Regions from separate parts of the Streptomyces sp. NPDC005566 genome, predicted to be linked through region 3. Evidence: riboswitches for the same ligand, from Rfam matches in the RefSeq annotation. Region 3 holds a riboswitch; each other region holds the start of a gene.
The links. A riboswitch is a leader RNA that binds a small molecule or an ion and turns the genes downstream of it on or off. The one in region 3 is predicted to bind cobalamin.

Region 1 (4,192 bases), on a different contig from region 3:
ACCCCGAGGAAGCGGAACTCGTCGCGCGCAGCGTGGACCGGCGCAGGCAGGAGTTCGCGGCCGTGCGCGCCTGCGCGAGGCGGGCCATGGCGGCCCTCGGGCTGCCCCCCACGCCTGTGTTGCGCGGCCACCGGGGGGTGCCCCTGTGGCCCGAGGGAATCGTGGGCAGCATGACGCACTGCGAGGGCTACCGCGCCGCGGTGCTGGCCCGGGCGTCCGAAGTGCGCGCCCTCGGCATCGACGCGGAACCGGACGAAGCACTGCCGGCCGACGTGTGGGAGGTCATCTCGCTTCCCTCGGAGAGACGGCGGATCGGCCAGGTCACGGGCGGCGCGGCCCCCCACTGGGACCGGCTGCTCTTCAGTGCCAAAGAGAGTGTCTTCAAGACGTGGTACCCGCTTACAGGCATCGAACTCGACTTCGACGAGGCGGAGATCGAGTTCCGCCGGAGCGAAGGGACTCGGAACCGGGGCACCTTCACGGCGCAGCTGTTCCGCACGGCGCCCGGGATACCGGGGTCGTTCGAGGGAAGGTGGCGGCTCCAGGACGGGTTCGCGGTCACCGCGATCGCCCTGCCCCACGCTCCTCCGGAGGGCGACCGCACCGCAGGTTCCACCGCCCCGACCGTCCGCTGAGTTCGGTGAGCGCGAGCGGGGGCACGTCCAGCCGCCAGAAGGCCTGGACCGGCAGAGCCAGCGCCTGCACCACCGCCGCGCGGACGACCGCGGGTTCGACCACGGCCATGACCCGCACGTCGCGGTCCCCGGCCAGGGTCTCCAGCCAACTGCCCACCCGGGCGGCCAGGTCCAGGAGTGACTCCCCTCCGTGCTGGGCGGCCGAGGGGTCGGTCAGCCAGGCGGACACGGCGTCAGGTTCCGCCGTGCTCACGTCCGACAGCCGTTGGCCGCTCCAGCGCCCCATGCGCCAGTCGTGGAGGGCGGGTTCGGTACGGGCGGCGAGCCCGAGCGCCTGAGCGGTCTGCCGGCAGCGCTCCGAAGGACCGCGCACGTACCGGTCGGCTCCCGGTACGTCACCGGCGGCGTCCCCGGCTCTGCGCAGACCCGCCTCGTCCAACGGCGCGTCACCCTCGAAGCGCGCCTCTCTAGACGCGGCATTCATGGCTGGTGAGATCAACATCACCCGTACCGTCATGCTCGGCCTCCACTTCTTGAACAACTGCCCGATGCGTAGGCGCCCCATGGGAACACGGCCCGCGCCGCGGGCCGTGACCGGGACGGTTGCACCGTGGCGGCGCCCGAGCAACAGGCGGTATGGTCGCGGCAACCAAGACGAGGTGTGAACGGAAGTCCGGTGAGAATCCGGCACGGTCGCGCCACTGTGTACCCGCTCGTTCTGCGGGAAAGTCAGACCCGGCACCTTCGTCTCAGGCACCACGACAGGGACGCGTGTTCCCACAGGAGGTTCTGCCATGGCACATTCTGCTGCCCCAGCTGCGATCGCACCCGCGATCACCCCCATCTCGCTGAAGGCCATTGCCCCCTGGGCTGTCTTCTTCGGGATCCTGATGCTCGTCCTGCTGTACTTCGTCGGCGCCGAGCAGGGCGCCACCGCGGTCTTCTCGGGCGAGTCCGTGCACGAGTGGGTCCACGACGGACGCCACCTCCTCGGATTCCCCTGCCACTGATAACTCCGGGAATCAGGGGAACGTTCCATGAACTCCGTATCGGTCAGAGCTCTGCTCGTCCGCGGCATGCTGGCCGGCCTCGTGGCCGGCGCGCTCGCTCTCGCCGTGGCCTACTTCCTCGGTGAGTCCCGCGTGGACGCCGCCATCGCGCTGGAAGAGTCACACACCCACGACCACGGCGGCGGCGAGGAACTCGTCAGCCGCACGATGCAGGCCACCGGCGGGCTCGCCACCGGTGTCCTCGTATTCGGCGTGGCCATCGGCGGCATCGCCGCACTCGTCTTCTGCTACGCCTGGGGCCGCATCGGCAGCTTCGGCCCCAGGGCCACGGCCGCACTTGTCGCGGGTGCCGCCTTGCTGACGGTGTACGTCGTGCCGTTCCTGAAGTACCCGGCGAACCCGCCGGCTGTCGGCAACCCCGACACCATCGGACAGCGCACCGGCATGTTCTTCCTGATGGTCGCTCTCAGCGTGCTGCTGGCCGTTGCCGCCGTGATCCTCGGCAAACGTCTCGCACCCCGGCTGGGCAACTGGAACGCGACGACCGCCGCAGGCGCCGGCTATGTCCTGCTGATCGGACTCGCCTACGCCTTCCTGCCCTCGTTCAACGAGGTCGGCACGGACTTCCCGGCCAGCCTGCTGTGGGAGTTCCGGCTGTCCACGCTCGCCGTCCAGGCGACGCTCTGGACCGCCTTCGGTCTCGTCTTCGGCTACCTGACCGAGCGGCTTCTCGTACCGGCCGCCGGTACCTCGTCGGCGGGAGGCCGTACGGCACCTCGCCCGGCCGATGCCGTGAGCTGACCCTCGAGCCCGCAGGGGCTTCCGACAAGTGAACCCGCCGGGAATTCCCGGCGGGTTCCGTCATGTGCGGGCCCGGGACCGGCGAGCTCGGAGTCCAGGCGTCAGCGTCAGGTGTACGACGTCAGGCGTCGGGCGTCCGGCCGGTTCGTGTCCAGTCGATACGGAAGTGTTTGAGCCGGTCGTCGACGCCGACCAGCCGCATCCCGGCCGCTGCCATGACGTGGTGCGATCGGGTGTTGTCGAGATCGGCATCGCCCTTCACGGAGGCGACCCCCTGGGAACGTGCGAAGGCAAGAAGGGCCCGTAGCGCTTCGGAGGCGTACCCCAGGCCGCGTACCGAGGGGATCAAGCCGTAGCCGATCGTCACCCGGCCGTCGGAATCCGGCTTTCCGTGGAAGCCCACACCGCCTATCACGTGCCCGTCCGCACGGCGCCGGATCTCGTAGGCGCCGAACGGCTGAGGGCTGCCGGCGTTCGCGCAGGTCTCCAGGAAACGGCGGGCGACCCCGCGGTCGCCGTCCCCGGGGTATCCCGGTGCCCAGAAGGTGCCTGCCGGCGGTTCACCCGCCTCCACCGATGCGGCTTCGGCCGCGTTCAGCGGGTGCAGAAGCAGGCGTGTCGTCATGAGGTTGTCCATGACAGCCCGGAGTATCACCTCGGCAGGGGACGTCGCACCCGAATTTCGGCACCCGACCTCGGTAGCGTCGCTACGGTAACAATGTTAGCTTTGCTGTCATCGGGCCGCGGAGACGGCCGGGGCCCCTCTACGGACGGAGCAGGTCATGAGTGAGCAACAGCAGCGCACCACCGCGGTGCGCAGGGTCGCTCTGGTCACCGGGGGCTCACGAGGTATCGGCCGTGAGAGCGTCGAGCGGCTCGCGGCCGACGGGTTCGCCGTCGTCGTCAACTACGCGGGCAACAAGACCGAGGCCGAGGCGGCAGTCGAGGCTGTCGTCTCCGCCGGTGGCGAAGGATTCGCGTTTCAGGCGGACGTCGCGGACGAGACTGCCGTGGCCGCCCTCTTCGACGCGGCGGAGGCGGCCTTCGGGGGGATCGACGTGGTCGTCCATGCCGCGGGCATCATGACGCTCGCACCACTGGTCGATACCGACCTGGACGCCCTGGACCGGATGCACCGCACCAACATCCGCGGCACGTTCGTCGTCGATCAGCAGGCGGCGCGCCGTCTCCGCGACGGCGGGGCGATCATCAACTTCTCCAGTTCGGTGCTGTCGCTCGCCCTCCCGGGATACAGCGCCTACGCGGCCACCAAGGGGGCGGTGGAGGCCATGACGCTGATCCTCGCCCGCGAACTGCGCGGCCGGGACATCACGGTCAACGCGGTGGCCCCCGGCCCGACCGCCACCGCGCTGTTCCTGGACGGCAAGGACGAGGAAACCATCGCAAGGATGGCGGCCCAGCCGCCGCTCGAACGGCTGGGCACGCCGCAGGACATCGCGGAGGTCGTCTCGTTCCTCGCCGGCCCCGCCCGCTGGGTCAACGGCCAGGTGCTGCGCGCCAACGGGGGGATCGTGTGACACCTCGTGCGGCCTTCTTCCGCGCCCCGCCCGGACATGCTCCGACGGGGCACCGTTTCCCGCGCGGGCGCCGGACCCGCGCCGTACACCGCTTGATAGCGTCCGTGCCGTGAGTACCCGAGCGCGCATCCTCGAAGTGGCCGCCGAGCTCGTCGCGGCGTCGCCGGACGGGGACATCTCCACCCGGGCCGTGTGTGAGGCGGCCAAG
Region 2 (4,192 bases), on a different contig from region 3:
AGGTCCGCGTCGGCCAGCTCCTCGGCCCGGTCCACGAACCGCACCACCACACCCGGCTCGGCCGCCAGCGCGTCCACATCGGTGAAGTTCGACATCAGCGGCACGGCGCACACCGCGACCCGCAGGACGTCCTGGCCGTGCGGCGGTGCGACGACCGACTCCCGCACGGCGCCGCGCATCGACACCCGCAGCCCGTCCTCCTCGTCGATACCGAGGCCGTGGGCGAACGGCAGCACCCCGTACGTACGGCGCCCGGTGAGCTCGTGCAGCATGTCCAGGCCGGGCTCCAGCAGCGACACATCGCCGCGGAACTTGTTGACGAGGTACCCGGCGACCAGCGCCTGGTCCTCGGCGCTCAGCAGCGCCGTCGTACCGAAGAACGAAGCGAACACCCCGCCCCGGTCGATGTCCCCGACGACCAGCACCGGGAAGCGAGCCGCCCGCGCGATGCCCATGTTCACGATGTCCGTGCGCCGCAGATTGATCTCGGCCGGACTGCCCGCCCCCTCGCAGATCACGGCGTCATACGTGCCCCGGAGCTGCTCCAGACAGTCCACGACCGTCCCCAGCAGCGATTCCTGGCGCCCGCCGTGGTAGCCGCGCGCACTCATCTCGCCGACCGGCTTCCCCATCAGGACCACCTGACTGGAGCGGTCACCACCGGGCTTGAGCAGCACCGGGTTCATCAGCACGCTCGGCTCCACCCGGGCGGCCTGCGCCTGCATCGCCTGGGCACGGCCGATCTCCGCACCCTCGTGGGTGACGAACGAGTTCAGCGACATGTTCTGCGCCTTGAACGGTGCGACCTTCACCCCCTGGCGCACCAGCCACCGGCAGATCCCCGCCGTGACGACGCTCTTGCCCGCGTCCGAGGTGGTTCCCGCGACCAGCAGCCCGCCGCCCTGTCCGCCGCTCATGCCCGACCCTTCCGTCCTGCGGCCAGCCGCGCGGCCGCACACACGCCGAGGGCCAGCACACTCACCCGGCGCGACAGCCGCACCGCGCGTTCGATATCAGTGACCCGCACGTCCCGGCCGGTCTCCCCGTTGAGTACGGGCCGGTGCTCGACCCGGCCGCCGTACGCGAGAGTCCCGCCGAGGCGCACGCCGAGCGCACCCGCGAACGAGGCCTCCACCGGGCCCGCGTTGGGGCTCGGGTGCTTTCCCGCGTCGGCCCGCCAGGCCCGTACCGCCTCGCGCGGACGGCCACCGGCGGCCACGGCGAGCACCGCGGTGAGGCGGGCCCCGGGCCAGCCGGCGAGGTCGTCGAGACGGGCCGAGGCCCAGCCGTAGCGGCGGTGGCGCGGCGACCTGTGGCCGACCATGGCGTCGAGTGTGTTGACGGCCCGGAACGCGACGAGGCCCGGGACACCGCCGATGGCGCCCCACACCAGAGCGCCGACGACGGCGTCGGAGGTGTTCTCGGCGACGGACTCCACCACCGCGCGGGCGATCTGCGGTCCGTCGAGGGACTGGGGGTCACGGCCGCAGAGGTGCGGCAGCCGCTCCCGGGCCACCTCGACGTCACCGGCGGCGAGCGCACCGCCGATGGCGCGGGCCTCCCGGCCCAGCGACGTACCGCCGACGACGGACCAGGTGGCGGCGGCGGTCAGGGCCACGGCCGCGGCGGGACGGTCGCGTACGGCACGGGCGGCCAGCGCGGCGGCGCCCGTGGCGCCCCCGGCGCAGACGAGTGCGTGCAGGGCGCCCCAGCCGCGGTGGTCGCGCCACAGCCGGCTCTCGACGCCTGCCGCGGCCTGCCCGAAGGCGGCGACGGGGTGGCCCCGCCGGGGGTCACCGAGCAGCAGGTCGCCGATCAGACCGGCGGTGGCGCCGTACGCGAAGATGCGGTCGGCTCGCACGGTTCAGCCGGCCGTCGCGCCTCGAAGGACCTTCGGAGCGGGTGACACAGGGACCGACGCACGGCAGCCAGGCATGGCAGATGTCCTTAACTCAGGGTCCGCGCCCTGGTTCGACGTGACCGGCGACGAGAGTCTCCTGGCTTCCGGATCCGCAGTTCCCCCGGCCTTCCAGTCCGTGGTGGACCGTGACTTCCGTGTGGGGGCCTGCTCCCCGGTGACAGTGGCGGGACCGCGCCGGATTCGCACCGGCTTCCTCTCCTGTCGCCGTAAATGGCACCGGCAGTCCACCACGCCCCGTGAACGCCCGTCAACCTGCCGTTGACCTGCGGGAGTGCAGTGTGCGCAGACGCACATCGGGCCGGACACACCCGTGGTGTGTCCGGCCCGATGCGAGGAGACGGCGGCGCCGCGCCGGGGTGCTCAGACGACGATCAGATAGATCCCGTAGGCGACCGCCGCCGCGCACAGCCCGAAACAGGCGTACGCGCCGGTGCGCGCCAGCGTGAGGGATCCGCCGGACTGAACCGCCGAGGCCTGCTTGGCGAGGCCGATGATGCCGAGAGTGAAGAGGCCGACCAGTGCGACGGTGACCACGAGGCTGACGCCGAAGACGGAGGCGAGAGCTGCCCAGTCGATGTTCATACGGATCTGTCCTTACACCGTGGCCGGTCGGGCCGGGTCGGCCGGGGTTCCGGCCGTCGGGGCCGGGGCCGGGATGGTGGTCTTGAGGTCCGGGACGCCGGAGCCGATGGGCGGCGGGCTGACGGCCGCGATGGCGGTGGTGACGACGCCCGCGGGCTCGGCGTCCGTCTCGTTGACGTTGGTGTGGTCGACCGGCTTGCGGCGCGACAGCAGCCAGATGGCACCGGAGCCCGCGACGAGGAGAACGGCGACCACGCCGACACCCCAGGGGCCCTGTTTGGTGAGGAACTCCGCGCCCGCGCCGACCAGGCCGGCGGCCGGCAGGGTCAGGCCCCAGGCGATGAACATGCGGGTGGCCGTGGACCAGCGGACCACGCCTCCCTTGCGTCCGAGACCGGCGCCCATCACGGCACCGGAGCAGGACTGGGTGGTGGAGAGGGAGAAGCCGAGGTGCGAGGAGGCCAGGATGACCGTGGCCGCACTGGTCTGGGCGGCGAAGCCCTGCGGCGGCCTGAGGTCGGTGAGGCCGCTGCCCATGGTGCGGATGATGCGCCAGCCGCCGAGGTAGGTGCCCAGTGCGATGGCGATACCGGCGGAGGCGATGACCCAGACCGGCGGGTTGGAGCCGGGGGCGAGCACGCCACCGGTGACCAGGGCCAGGGTGATGATGCCCATCGTCTTCTGGGCGTCGTTGGTGCCGTGGGCGAGGGAGACGAGACCGGCCGAGGCGATCTGTCCGGCCCGGTAGCCCTTGGCGGTCGACTTCAGCTGCGCCTCGTCGGTGATCTTCCGGTTGAGGCGGTACGTCAGCTTCGTGGCCAGTAGTGCGGCCAGACCTGCCACGAGGGGGGCCGCGATCGCGGGCAGGAGGACCTTCGTGACGACGGTGCCGCCGTTGATCGAGGACCAGCCGGCCGACATGACCGCGGCGCCGATGAGGCCGCCGAAGAGCGCGTGGGAGGAACTGGAGGGCAGGCCGACCAGCCAGGTCAGCAGATTCCACAGGATGGCGCCGACGAGCGCCGCGAAGATGACCTCGGTTCTGAGGCCGTTCTCATTGATGATCCCGCCGGAGATCGTCTTGGCGACCTCCACCGACAGGAACGCGCCGACGAGGTTGAGAACGGCGGACATGGCCACCGCTGTCTTGGGCTTGAGGGCGCCGGTCGAGATGGTGGTGGCCATCGCGTTGGCGGTGTCGTGGAAACCGTTCGTGAAATCGAACACGAGAGCTGTCACGATCACGATCGCGAGCAGCAGCGTGATGTGTTCCATTTACCCAGGCAATCGTTCGACGTCAGTGGCTGTAGGAACGTAAGCAACCTGGATGAACGGAAGATGAACTGGGCAGGGCGTTGTGGTGACTCCAAGCGCGAGCAGCCATTCCGCTTGTGTGCGCCCAGGGTGGCCGCACCGGCCCGCGCCGGTGCGGCAACCGGCCTTCGCCGGGTTCCGGTGCGCACCTGGTGTGCCGCATTTGCCCCTTTGGGATGACATCGGTCACGTGACCCTCGACGGCTCCGCCCGACAGGCCACGGCGGAGCCGGAGTGATACGAACGGATGACCCTAGGATCGCCCCATGAGCGATCAGCACCAGGACGCGATCGAGCGGGCATGGGACGGCGTCGTCGCGACGGCCCGCAGGACTGCCGCGGACGGGCTGGTCGTCGGCACCTCGGGCAACGTGT
Region 3 (4,192 bases):
CGGTGGAGCCGGGCCGTGCCGGTGGAACGCGTCATCGCCGGCGTCGGGCCTGCAGCACCGCGGCGACACCCAGCAGGAGGACCGCGCCGACCCCGGCCAGCACACCGGCCGACGGACCGCCGCCGGAGGAGTCGGAGGCCCCGTCCGTGGCGGACGCCGTGGCCGGACTGCCGGCGTCCGAGGCGCCGGAGTCCTCACCGATCTGCTCGCCGCAGCCCGACGCGGGATAGTCGGAGATCGCACAGAGCATCGCGGAACTGTCGTACCGCAGCGGCTTCGCCACCGAGGCGAGTGCCTCGGCGGTGCTCGCGTCCGGCTCCACCCGGGCGCACGCGGTACGCAGCGCCGGCGGCTTCTCGCCGTCCGGGGCGTCCGCCGCCGTACCCGGGTCGATGACCAGCGCGATCCGCTTGCTGCCGTCCTTCGCGGGGGTGCCCGCACAGATCGCCGCGAAGTCCGGGGCGCGGCGCGGCTGCGCCGAATCCTGGGAGTCCTCGCTCACCGAGAACCGGAAGCCCTGCACCGCGCCGTCGTCCGGCCGGGCCAGGGACGGGCCCTGCGTGGCGTACGACCAGTTCTTCCCGCCGTCGCCCTCCCAGAACGACCAGTAGCGGTAACCGGCCGCCTGCGCGCTGCCCGCGCCCAGCACGGTCAGCAGAGCGCCGACGAGGAGGAGAAGCCCCGCGGTGACCGGCGTGCGCCTCACAGGCCCTGGTTCTTCCGGCGGCCGCTGAGCAGGAAGCCGATGCCCGCACCGAAGGCGAGACCGATACCGACGAGCCACCAGACACCCAGGCCGCCGTCGTCGCTGCTCGTGTCCTTCGGCTGCTGCGCCGACGCGGTCGGCGAGGGCACGGCGGTGGCGGCGGGCTTGGGGCCGGACGCGTTGAGCTGCTTGACGAGGTCGACGCCGCCGAAGTCTCGGGCGTCCGCGCCCGTCGCGTGTGCGGCGAGCACCAGCTGGGCCGTGGCGGCGGGGCCGCCCTCCTTGGCCCATGCCTGAGAGTTCTTCTGCAGGTAGGTGACCGCTCCGGCCGCCTTGTCCTTGTGGCCGGACGCCGCCAGGGCGACGACCGCGTCGGCGGTGTTGCCGAAGTCCGGCTGCGGTGCGGAGTCCTCGGCGCCCGGCATCGGGGGGAGGTCCAGATGACCCGACTTCGCGAGTGCGCCCGAGAGGTAGGAGGCCCCGTTCTGCGCGGACTGTTCGGCCGTGAGGCCGGTGCCCTTGTGGCAGACGGGGGCCTTCACCGCGTTGGAGGTGCCGGCGGCCAGGCCCTTGCCCATCGAGCCGAGCACCGCCGCCGCCGTGGCGTCCGCGTTGGCGGTGAGCTTGCCGTCCTTGTCCGGCTGGTACGCGAACGCGCCGCCGCCCTCGGTGCCGCACGGCAGGGCGAACGTCTGCAGCGCCGTGTACGGCGTCTTCCCGCCGTCGGTCGTGATGTCGGCCAGCGGCACACCCGCGCGGGCCAGCGCTCCGATCACGACGGCGGTGGAGTTGGCGTCGCTCGGGCTGCCCGGGTTGTACCCCCAGCCGCCGTCCTTGTTCTGCACGGACTTGAGGAAGCCGACGCCCTTGTCCACGACCTCGCGGTGCACGGCCAGTTCGACCATGGCCTGGACCGCGGCCGCGGTCGCGTTGGTGTCCGCCACCGTCTTCGCGTCGCAGGGCTTCGAGGAGTCGCGGTACGACGCGAAGGCGCCGTCGTCGCACTGCTGGCCCACCAGCCAGTCCACCGACTCCGTGGCGGGCGTGACCAGTTCGATCCTCTGGGCGAGGAAGGCCAGCGACTGTCGCCACACACCGTCGTACGTGGGGTCCTTCGTCCCGTACAGCCCGGCCGGCAGGTCCGCCGACGGGGAAGGACTCGGTGCGGCGACCGCTGCGGGGGCGGCTGCGGAACAGAGCACAGCGGTGATCGCGAGCGCTGCCGCGCGGCGGCGTACGGTCATGGCGGGCTGGGCCTCTCCTGCGAGGACCGGGCACAGGCACACGGATGCACCGGGCTCCGGCCCCGTATACCTCGACGGTGCCGGCCACCGGGGTTCCGGTGGCGCGAGCCGGTCACGCTCGCGGACGGGGCATTCCGGCTCACCGCCCCGGAGGGCGGATGACGGCTGCGGGTCAGCGCCGGATTCGCACCGGCTTCCCCCCGTACGGGCATGATGACGACCCGCTCACTCTACCGGGGCGCCTCGGCGCCCCTGTGTGCGGACGGCTCCGCACGCGGTGGACCTGCCGCAGGACGCCGGAGGAAAGGCCTTCCCAGCAGGTCAGAGTGCATGCGAAACTCCGGCGGGGATCGCACGGGCACCCGCCCGTGGGTGAGAACGACCGGGGCGGGAAGCACCTGTGCGAACGAGAAGAACGGTGGCCGTGACGGCCGCGGTGAGCGCATTCATGACCATGGCCGCAGGCTGCGGTCTCGTCGGCGGGAGCGACAGCGCGCCGACGGCGTCGCCGTCGCCCACCGCACCGTTCACCAAGCAGACGGTGGGCGACGAGATAGCGGCCCTCGCCGACGCGGCGGGATTTCCGCCCGGCGACACCTCCACGGCCGGCATGCCCGAGGGGGCCTGGCAGGACTGCGTGGCGCCCTGGACGGGGGACGCGCCCGCGGCGGACGCGGCCCGGGCCTTCGAGGCCACGGTCAAGGCGCTGCGCACCCAGGACTGGGAGATCGTCTCCAGCCACGCCGAGCAGGACGTCACCTTCCGTACCCTCGCCAAACGCGGGTGGAAGGTGTTCGCCCGGCACTACGCGATGGAGGGCTTCGGCACGGAGCAGATCGTGTCGCTCACAGCCGTCGAGGACGGCTGCGAGCTTCCCGAAGCGATCCGCGGCGACTACGAGGACCCGGCCTGACAACCGGAGTCCGCGATCACGAAGTGGCCGGCCGGTGACTCCCTGAGCGTGTGGGTGACGAACACGTTGTACAGCCCCATGTTCTGCGCGGAGCCGTTCGCGTACACGTAACCGCCCGAGGTGTACGCCCGCCCCGCCGTCACGTGCGCGTAGTTCGTCGCGGTGAAGCACCGGGCGGGGGCCGAACCTCCGGAGGTGGTCGCGGTCACCGCGGACGTGACGGCTCCGGCGGTGCCCGAGGAGTCGGCCGCCGCCACGGTGTAGCGGTAGGAGACCCCGGCGGACAGCCCGGTGTCGGTGAAGGACGCCGATGCGGGCGAGCCCACAGCGGTGCCGTCACGGAACACCTTGTACGAGGCAGCTCCCGCGACCGCGTTCCACGACAGCGACGCGGTGCTGTCGGTGACCCCGGTGACCTTCAGCCCGGCGGGGGCCGGCAGCCCGTCCCCACCGCCCGGGGCGCCCTTGTCCAGACCCCAGAACACACCCGTGTAGTACGTGGAGCAGAGGGTGTTCAGGAAGTACGCGGCCGTCGACCCGCACTGATCGGCGCCCGAGCCCGGGCCCACCGGCAGACCGTGCCCCATGCCGGACACGGAGAACATCTCCACGGCCGGCTGCCCGGAGGCGTCGTCGTAGGTGGTCTGCGTGGTGTTGCCGGGCAGGCTCCGGGTGCTGGACGGGGTCTGGCCGATGCCCCAGACATCGGTCCACTGGTCGCGCAGCGCGGTGGCGTTGGCCGGGTAGACCGTGTAGTCGGAGGTGCCCTGCCAGATCGCGACCCGGGGCCACGGACCGGTGTGGCCGGGGTAGGAGTTGCGGACCTTGTCGCCCCACTGGGCGGGCGTCAGCTTCTGCGGCCCGGTCTGGCAGCCGGACGCGGCGGCCTGGCTGGTGGCGCACTGCGCGGGCAGTCCGGAGGCCACGGACCCGCCCGCGAACACATCCGGGTACGCGGCGAGCAGATCCGCCGTCATGCCGCCGCCCGCGGAGAGCCCGGTGACGTACACCCGGCGGCCGTCGGAGCCGTACGTCTGCTTCGCGTACTCGACCATCTGCACGATGGACGCGGCCTCGCCCCGGCCCCGGGTGCTCTCCGCCTGGTCGAACCAGCCGAAGCAGGACAGCGCGTTGTTCGCCGACGTCGTCTGCGGGAACACGACGTCGAAGCCCCAGGCGTCGGCGAACTTCGGCCAGCCCGAGTTGGTGTAGTAGGCGTTGGCCGTCTGGGTGCAGCCGTGCAGGGCGACGACCAGCGGCGCTCCGGCCGCCAGGTTGTCCGGGGTGTACGAGAACATCTGCAGGTTGCCGGGGTTCGTGCCGAAGCCG
Region 4 (4,192 bases), on a different contig from region 3:
CGAGGATGCCGGCCATGATGCGGAGCAGCGTGGACTTGCCGGATCCGTTCGGTCCCAGGAGTCCGAGAGTGGCGCCGGGCGGCGGCGCGATGTCCACACCGTCGAGGACGATCCGCCCGCCCGCCTCCCGCGTCACGCGCTCGGCCCGCAGGCCCGCGCTCGCGGCGGCGGTCATGTGGCCCTCCGTGTGCGGTACAGGACCAGTACGAAGGCGGGCACACCGATGAGGGCGGTGACCACTCCGACCGGCACCTCCTGCGGGTCGAGGACGGTGCGGGCCAGCGTGTCGACCCAGACCAGGAACACCGCCCCGGCGAGTGCGGTGACCGGCAGAAGTCGCCGGTGCCCCGAACCGGTCAGGGCGCGGGCCGCGTGCGGCAGGACGAGGCCGACGAAGCCGATGGCGCCCGCCGAGCTGACGAGCGCCGCGGTCAGCAGCGCCGTGGTGCACAGCAGCACGATCCGGGTGCGGGCGACATGGACGCCGAGGGTGGCCGCCGCGTCCTGGCCGAACGCGAAGGCGTCGAGCGTACGGGCGTGCCCGAGGCAGATCAGCAGTGTCACGGCGAGTACCGCCGCGCACATCCACACATCGGTCCAGCCGACCCCGCTCAAGGAGCCGAGCAGCCAGAACAGCACACCGCGGGTCTGCTCGGCGTCGGCGGCGGTCATCACGACGAAGGAGGTGAGCGCGGAGAAGAGCTGCATCGCCGCCACACCGGAGAGGACGACCCGGTCGGTCGTCCCGCCGAGGGTGTGGCTGAGCAGCAGGACGAGGGCGAACGAGCAGAGGGCCCCGATGAAGGCACCGGTCGAGATCGACACCGCTCCCCCGCCCGCCCCGAGGATGACGACCACGACCGCTCCGGTGGACGCCCCGGAGGAGACACCGAGCACGAACGGGTCGGCGAGCGGGTTGCGCAGGAGTGACTGCATCACGGTGCCGCACACCGCGAGTCCGGCCCCGCACACCGCGGCGAGCAGGGTGCGGGGCATGCGCAGGTTCCAGATGATGCCGTCCCGGATCGGGGTGAGCCGCGAGTCCCCGAGGCCGAGGTGGGCCGCCACCGCGGACCAGACGTCCGGGACCGAGATCCGGGCGGGTCCGATGGTGACGGCGACCGCGACGGACAGGAGCAGCAACGCCGTCCCGCAGCTCCACAGGAGGCCGTCGCGCAGGACGCCGGCAGGGCGGGACACCGGTGCCTTCTGTGCGCGTGCGCCGGCGGCCTGACAGGTGTCCTGACGGGTGTCGGTCACCCCGCGAGCCCGAAGCCGCGCAGCCCCTCTGCGACGAGCTCCACGCCTTCGACGGTGCGGATGGAGGGGTTCATGGCCTGGCCGCTGAGGAGGACGTAGCGTTTGTGCCGGACGGCGTCCATGTTCCTCGTGGCGGGATTGGACTCCAGGAACTGGATCTTCTTCTCGGCGCTCTCGGCGGTCTGCGACATGCGGGTCAGGTCACCGATGACCAGGACATCGGGGTTGCGGTCGGCGACGGTCTCCCAGTTGATCTGGGGCCACTCCTCCTGCGTGTCGTCGAAGACGTTCTTCGCGCCGAGCTCCTCGGTGATGATGCCGGGCGCCCCGCAGCACCCCGCGAGGTAGGGCGACTCGGCGTTGGCGAACCAGTAGAGCAGGGTGGCGTCCGATGCCTCGATGCCTGCGGTCGCCTCGGTGATACGTGCCCGGAGGCGGGCGACGAGTTCGTCACCGCGTTCCTGGACGCCGAACACCTTGGCCAGATCGTGTACTTCGGTGTAGACGCTCTCCATGGTCAGCGGCTTCGTACGGGAACCGTCCCCGCCCTTGCTGTTGTCCTTGGCCGTGCAGTCGGCCGGCGAGACGTAGGTGGGGACGCCGAGGTCCTCGAACTGTTCGCGGGGCGCGACACCGCCCTTGCCGAGCGTCGATTCGAACGAGGCGCTGATGAAGTCGGGTTCCTTGTCGAGGACCTTCTCCGAGGAGGGCCGGTTCTCGGCGATGCGGGGGACGCTCGCACTGGCCTTCTCCAGCCCCTTCATCACCGGGTCGGTCCAGGTGGAGGTGCCCGCCAGCCGGTCGGCGAGGCCGAGCGAGAGCAGGATCTCGGTCGACCCCTGGTCCAGGGAGACCGCGTGGTGCGGGGCGGACCCGACGGTGACGGTGCGTCCGCAGTTCTTCAGCGTCACCGGGTAGCCGGCGCTGCCTTCCTGCGTCGCTTCGGTGGATGCTCCGCCACCGCAGGCGGTCAGCAGGACAAGTCCCGCTGTGAGCAGAGCGGTTCGGCGTACGGTACTGGCTATGGGCGGCACAGGGTCCCTCTGCGTCCTGGGGCTCAAGCGCGGAGCCCGGTACGAAGCACCGCTCCCGGTTCGGGAACGGGTGCCAGCAGGTTTTCGGACTCGGGTTCATCCGGACGGGACGCCTTCCCGGACCCCCGAGGGTGTCCAGTGGCCGTGGCCCCGCCCGTCCCCCTCACCGCTGCGCGTCAGCTCCGGATTCACACCGGATTCCCTGACTCCACGTGGAGTGTGACTGGCTTCTGCAAGCTATCACGCAGCTGAACGGCGGCCCCAGGCGCCGTGGCCGGCACGGCGGGTGGGGCGGTGTCCCCCCGCACCGGCCCCTCCCTCGCCAGGACCTGCGTTCTCGGGTCAGGACCTGCGGCGAACCGATTCTCCGGCTCTCACCTGCGGCGTCCGCGCCGACGGGCGAGCAGGGATGCCGTGCCCCAGTACGCGAGCAGCACGGCCCGCAGCCCGAGGATCTCTGCGGCCTCGCGCACACGCCGGGCGCCCACCGCCCCGGGTCGTGTCCGGACGGCAGCCCGTCGGCCGCTCACGGCGCGGCGGGCGGCGACGGCTCGGCGGACCCCCGGTGCCAGGGGCCCTTCGGGTCGTCGTACGCGTGGGTGTAGTCCGGTCCTGCGATCGGCCAGTCGGCGAGCAGTTCTTCCGGCAGCGCGAAGGACTCGACCAGTTCGGGTGCATGTGCGGCAACGGCTGTGATCAGTTCCTCGGTGGCCTCGGGCAGTTCGTCGACCTGCTGGGCGGTCAGGTGACCTGCCGCCAGCAGGTCCCCGCTGTTGCGTGCCACCCACTGGAGGGCGAACAGCCGCTCCAGGTCGGCCAGCCGCTCCCGGGCGGCGCCCTCGGGAAGCGTGGCCAGCGCCTCGGCGTACCCCTCGGCCGCCTGCCGGTACGCGTGGGCCTCGACCCCCCGCAGCGCGGCTCCGGAGGCCGCGTTCCACCGCGCGAGCGCGTCACCGTGCGGTGCCCGGAGCGCGCGTTTCCTGGCCCGGGTGAACCAGATGTCCTCCACCGCGTCGAGGAGCCTGCCGAGGAAGCGGGGGTCGGCCAGCTCACCGGGGGTCCGGTCGGGCTGGGTCTTGCCGGCTCCGCCCGCCGCGTCCTGCGAGGGGCCCCCTGGGGCGGGTTCGGCGGCGAAGAGCATGTCGGCCGCCGCCTTGGCGTGGACGGCGAGGTTGTCGCCCTCCGCCGTGATGGCGCCCTCGATCCCGGTGACCAGCTCCGTCATGCCGTTGTTCTCCAACAACGCCTGTGCGCCGCAGCGTTCACGGCACTCGACGATGACCGAGCGGGCCTGCCAGGTGATCCACCCCTTGGCGACGGCCACCAGACGCTCCGCCTCCGCTCCGTTCTCGTCGGTGCGGCGCTCCCACCGGTCGAGCGCCCTGCGGTGCAGAAGACTCATGGCGAAGACCGTGGCGATGGCCGAGGCGAGCGGCCCGTGGTGGGTCCGGTGGGCGTTCACCGGAATCTGCCCGGCGCCCCGGGCGCCGGAGACCATGCGACGGCCGCCGTAGCGGACGGCTACCGCAAGCGTGGCGCGTGCGGAGCCGGCAGCGCAGGCGCTCATGGAGATCCGCCCCGGGGTCACACGGCCGATGGATGTCTGGAAGCGCCGCCGTCGGTCGGCGGGGGTGATGCCGGCTTCGCCGTCCCCGCCGAGTCCCCTTCCTCCCCCCAACACGGCGTCCCGCCCGACGAACAGCCCGTCGAACGAGGTCAGGCAGTGGTCGACAGGGCTGCCCATCCGGGCCGGCAACCGCCGGACCCGTACTCCTGGAAGAGCTTGTACGTCGTCGGTGAGCGGCACCAGGAAGAGGTGGACGCCGTGGTCCGTGCCGTCGGCGAGAAGGCGCGCGGCGACGAGACCGGTCTTCGGCCCGCCCGCCGGGCTGGTGTTG

Region 1: it holds a riboswitch for cobalamin, as region 3 does, so the genes downstream of both, ABZS61_RS32040 (CbtB-domain containing protein) here and ABZS61_RS01225 (prenyltransferase/squalene oxidase repeat-containing protein) in region 3, are expected to answer to the same signal.
Region 2: it holds a riboswitch for cobalamin, as region 3 does, so the genes downstream of both, ABZS61_RS14620 (cobalamin biosynthesis protein) here and ABZS61_RS01225 (prenyltransferase/squalene oxidase repeat-containing protein) in region 3, are expected to answer to the same signal.
Region 4: it holds a riboswitch for cobalamin, as region 3 does, so the genes downstream of both, ABZS61_RS19980 (ABC transporter substrate-binding protein) here and ABZS61_RS01225 (prenyltransferase/squalene oxidase repeat-containing protein) in region 3, are expected to answer to the same signal.

Annotation. Positions count from the first base shown of each region.
Region 1 is NZ_JBEXDB010000028.1:18,852-23,043, forward strand. Features, by position in the region: gene ABZS61_RS32030 (4'-phosphopantetheinyl transferase superfamily protein) at 1-635, shown strand, start outside; gene ABZS61_RS32035 (histidine phosphatase family protein) at 559-1,152, opposite strand; adenosylcobalamin (AdoCbl) riboswitch at 1,288-1,385, shown strand; gene ABZS61_RS32040 (CbtB-domain containing protein) at 1,430-1,645, shown strand; gene ABZS61_RS32045 (CbtA family protein) at 1,673-2,446, shown strand; gene ABZS61_RS32050 (GNAT family N-acetyltransferase) at 2,568-3,083, opposite strand; gene ABZS61_RS32055 (SDR family oxidoreductase) at 3,229-3,984, shown strand; gene ABZS61_RS32060 (TetR/AcrR family transcriptional regulator) at 4,094-4,192, shown strand, end outside.
Region 2 is NZ_JBEXDB010000008.1:52,783-56,974, reverse strand. Features, by position in the region: gene ABZS61_RS14625 (cobyric acid synthase) at 1-917, opposite strand, end outside; gene ABZS61_RS14620 (cobalamin biosynthesis protein) at 914-1,861, opposite strand; cobalamin riboswitch at 1,991-2,118, opposite strand; gene ABZS61_RS14615 (hypothetical protein) at 2,282-2,503, opposite strand; gene ABZS61_RS14610 (inorganic phosphate transporter) at 2,516-3,778, opposite strand; gene ABZS61_RS14605 (class II aldolase/adducin family protein) at 4,084-4,192, shown strand, end outside.
Region 3 is NZ_JBEXDB010000001.1:256,017-260,208, reverse strand. Features, by position in the region: gene ABZS61_RS01235 (energy-coupling factor transporter transmembrane protein EcfT) at 1-35, opposite strand, end outside; gene ABZS61_RS01230 (SCO2322 family protein) at 32-706, opposite strand; gene ABZS61_RS01225 (prenyltransferase/squalene oxidase repeat-containing protein) at 703-1,950, opposite strand; cobalamin riboswitch at 2,056-2,190, opposite strand; gene ABZS61_RS01220 (hypothetical protein) at 2,399-2,863, shown strand; gene ABZS61_RS01215 (PHB depolymerase family esterase) at 2,845-4,192, opposite strand, start outside.
Region 4 is NZ_JBEXDB010000012.1:29,388-33,579, forward strand. Features, by position in the region: gene ABZS61_RS19970 (ABC transporter ATP-binding protein) at 1-175, opposite strand, end outside; gene ABZS61_RS19975 (iron chelate uptake ABC transporter family permease subunit) at 172-1,200, opposite strand; gene ABZS61_RS19980 (ABC transporter substrate-binding protein) at 1,257-2,294, opposite strand; cobalamin riboswitch at 2,352-2,537, opposite strand; gene ABZS61_RS19985 (acyl-CoA dehydrogenase) at 2,821-4,192, opposite strand, start outside.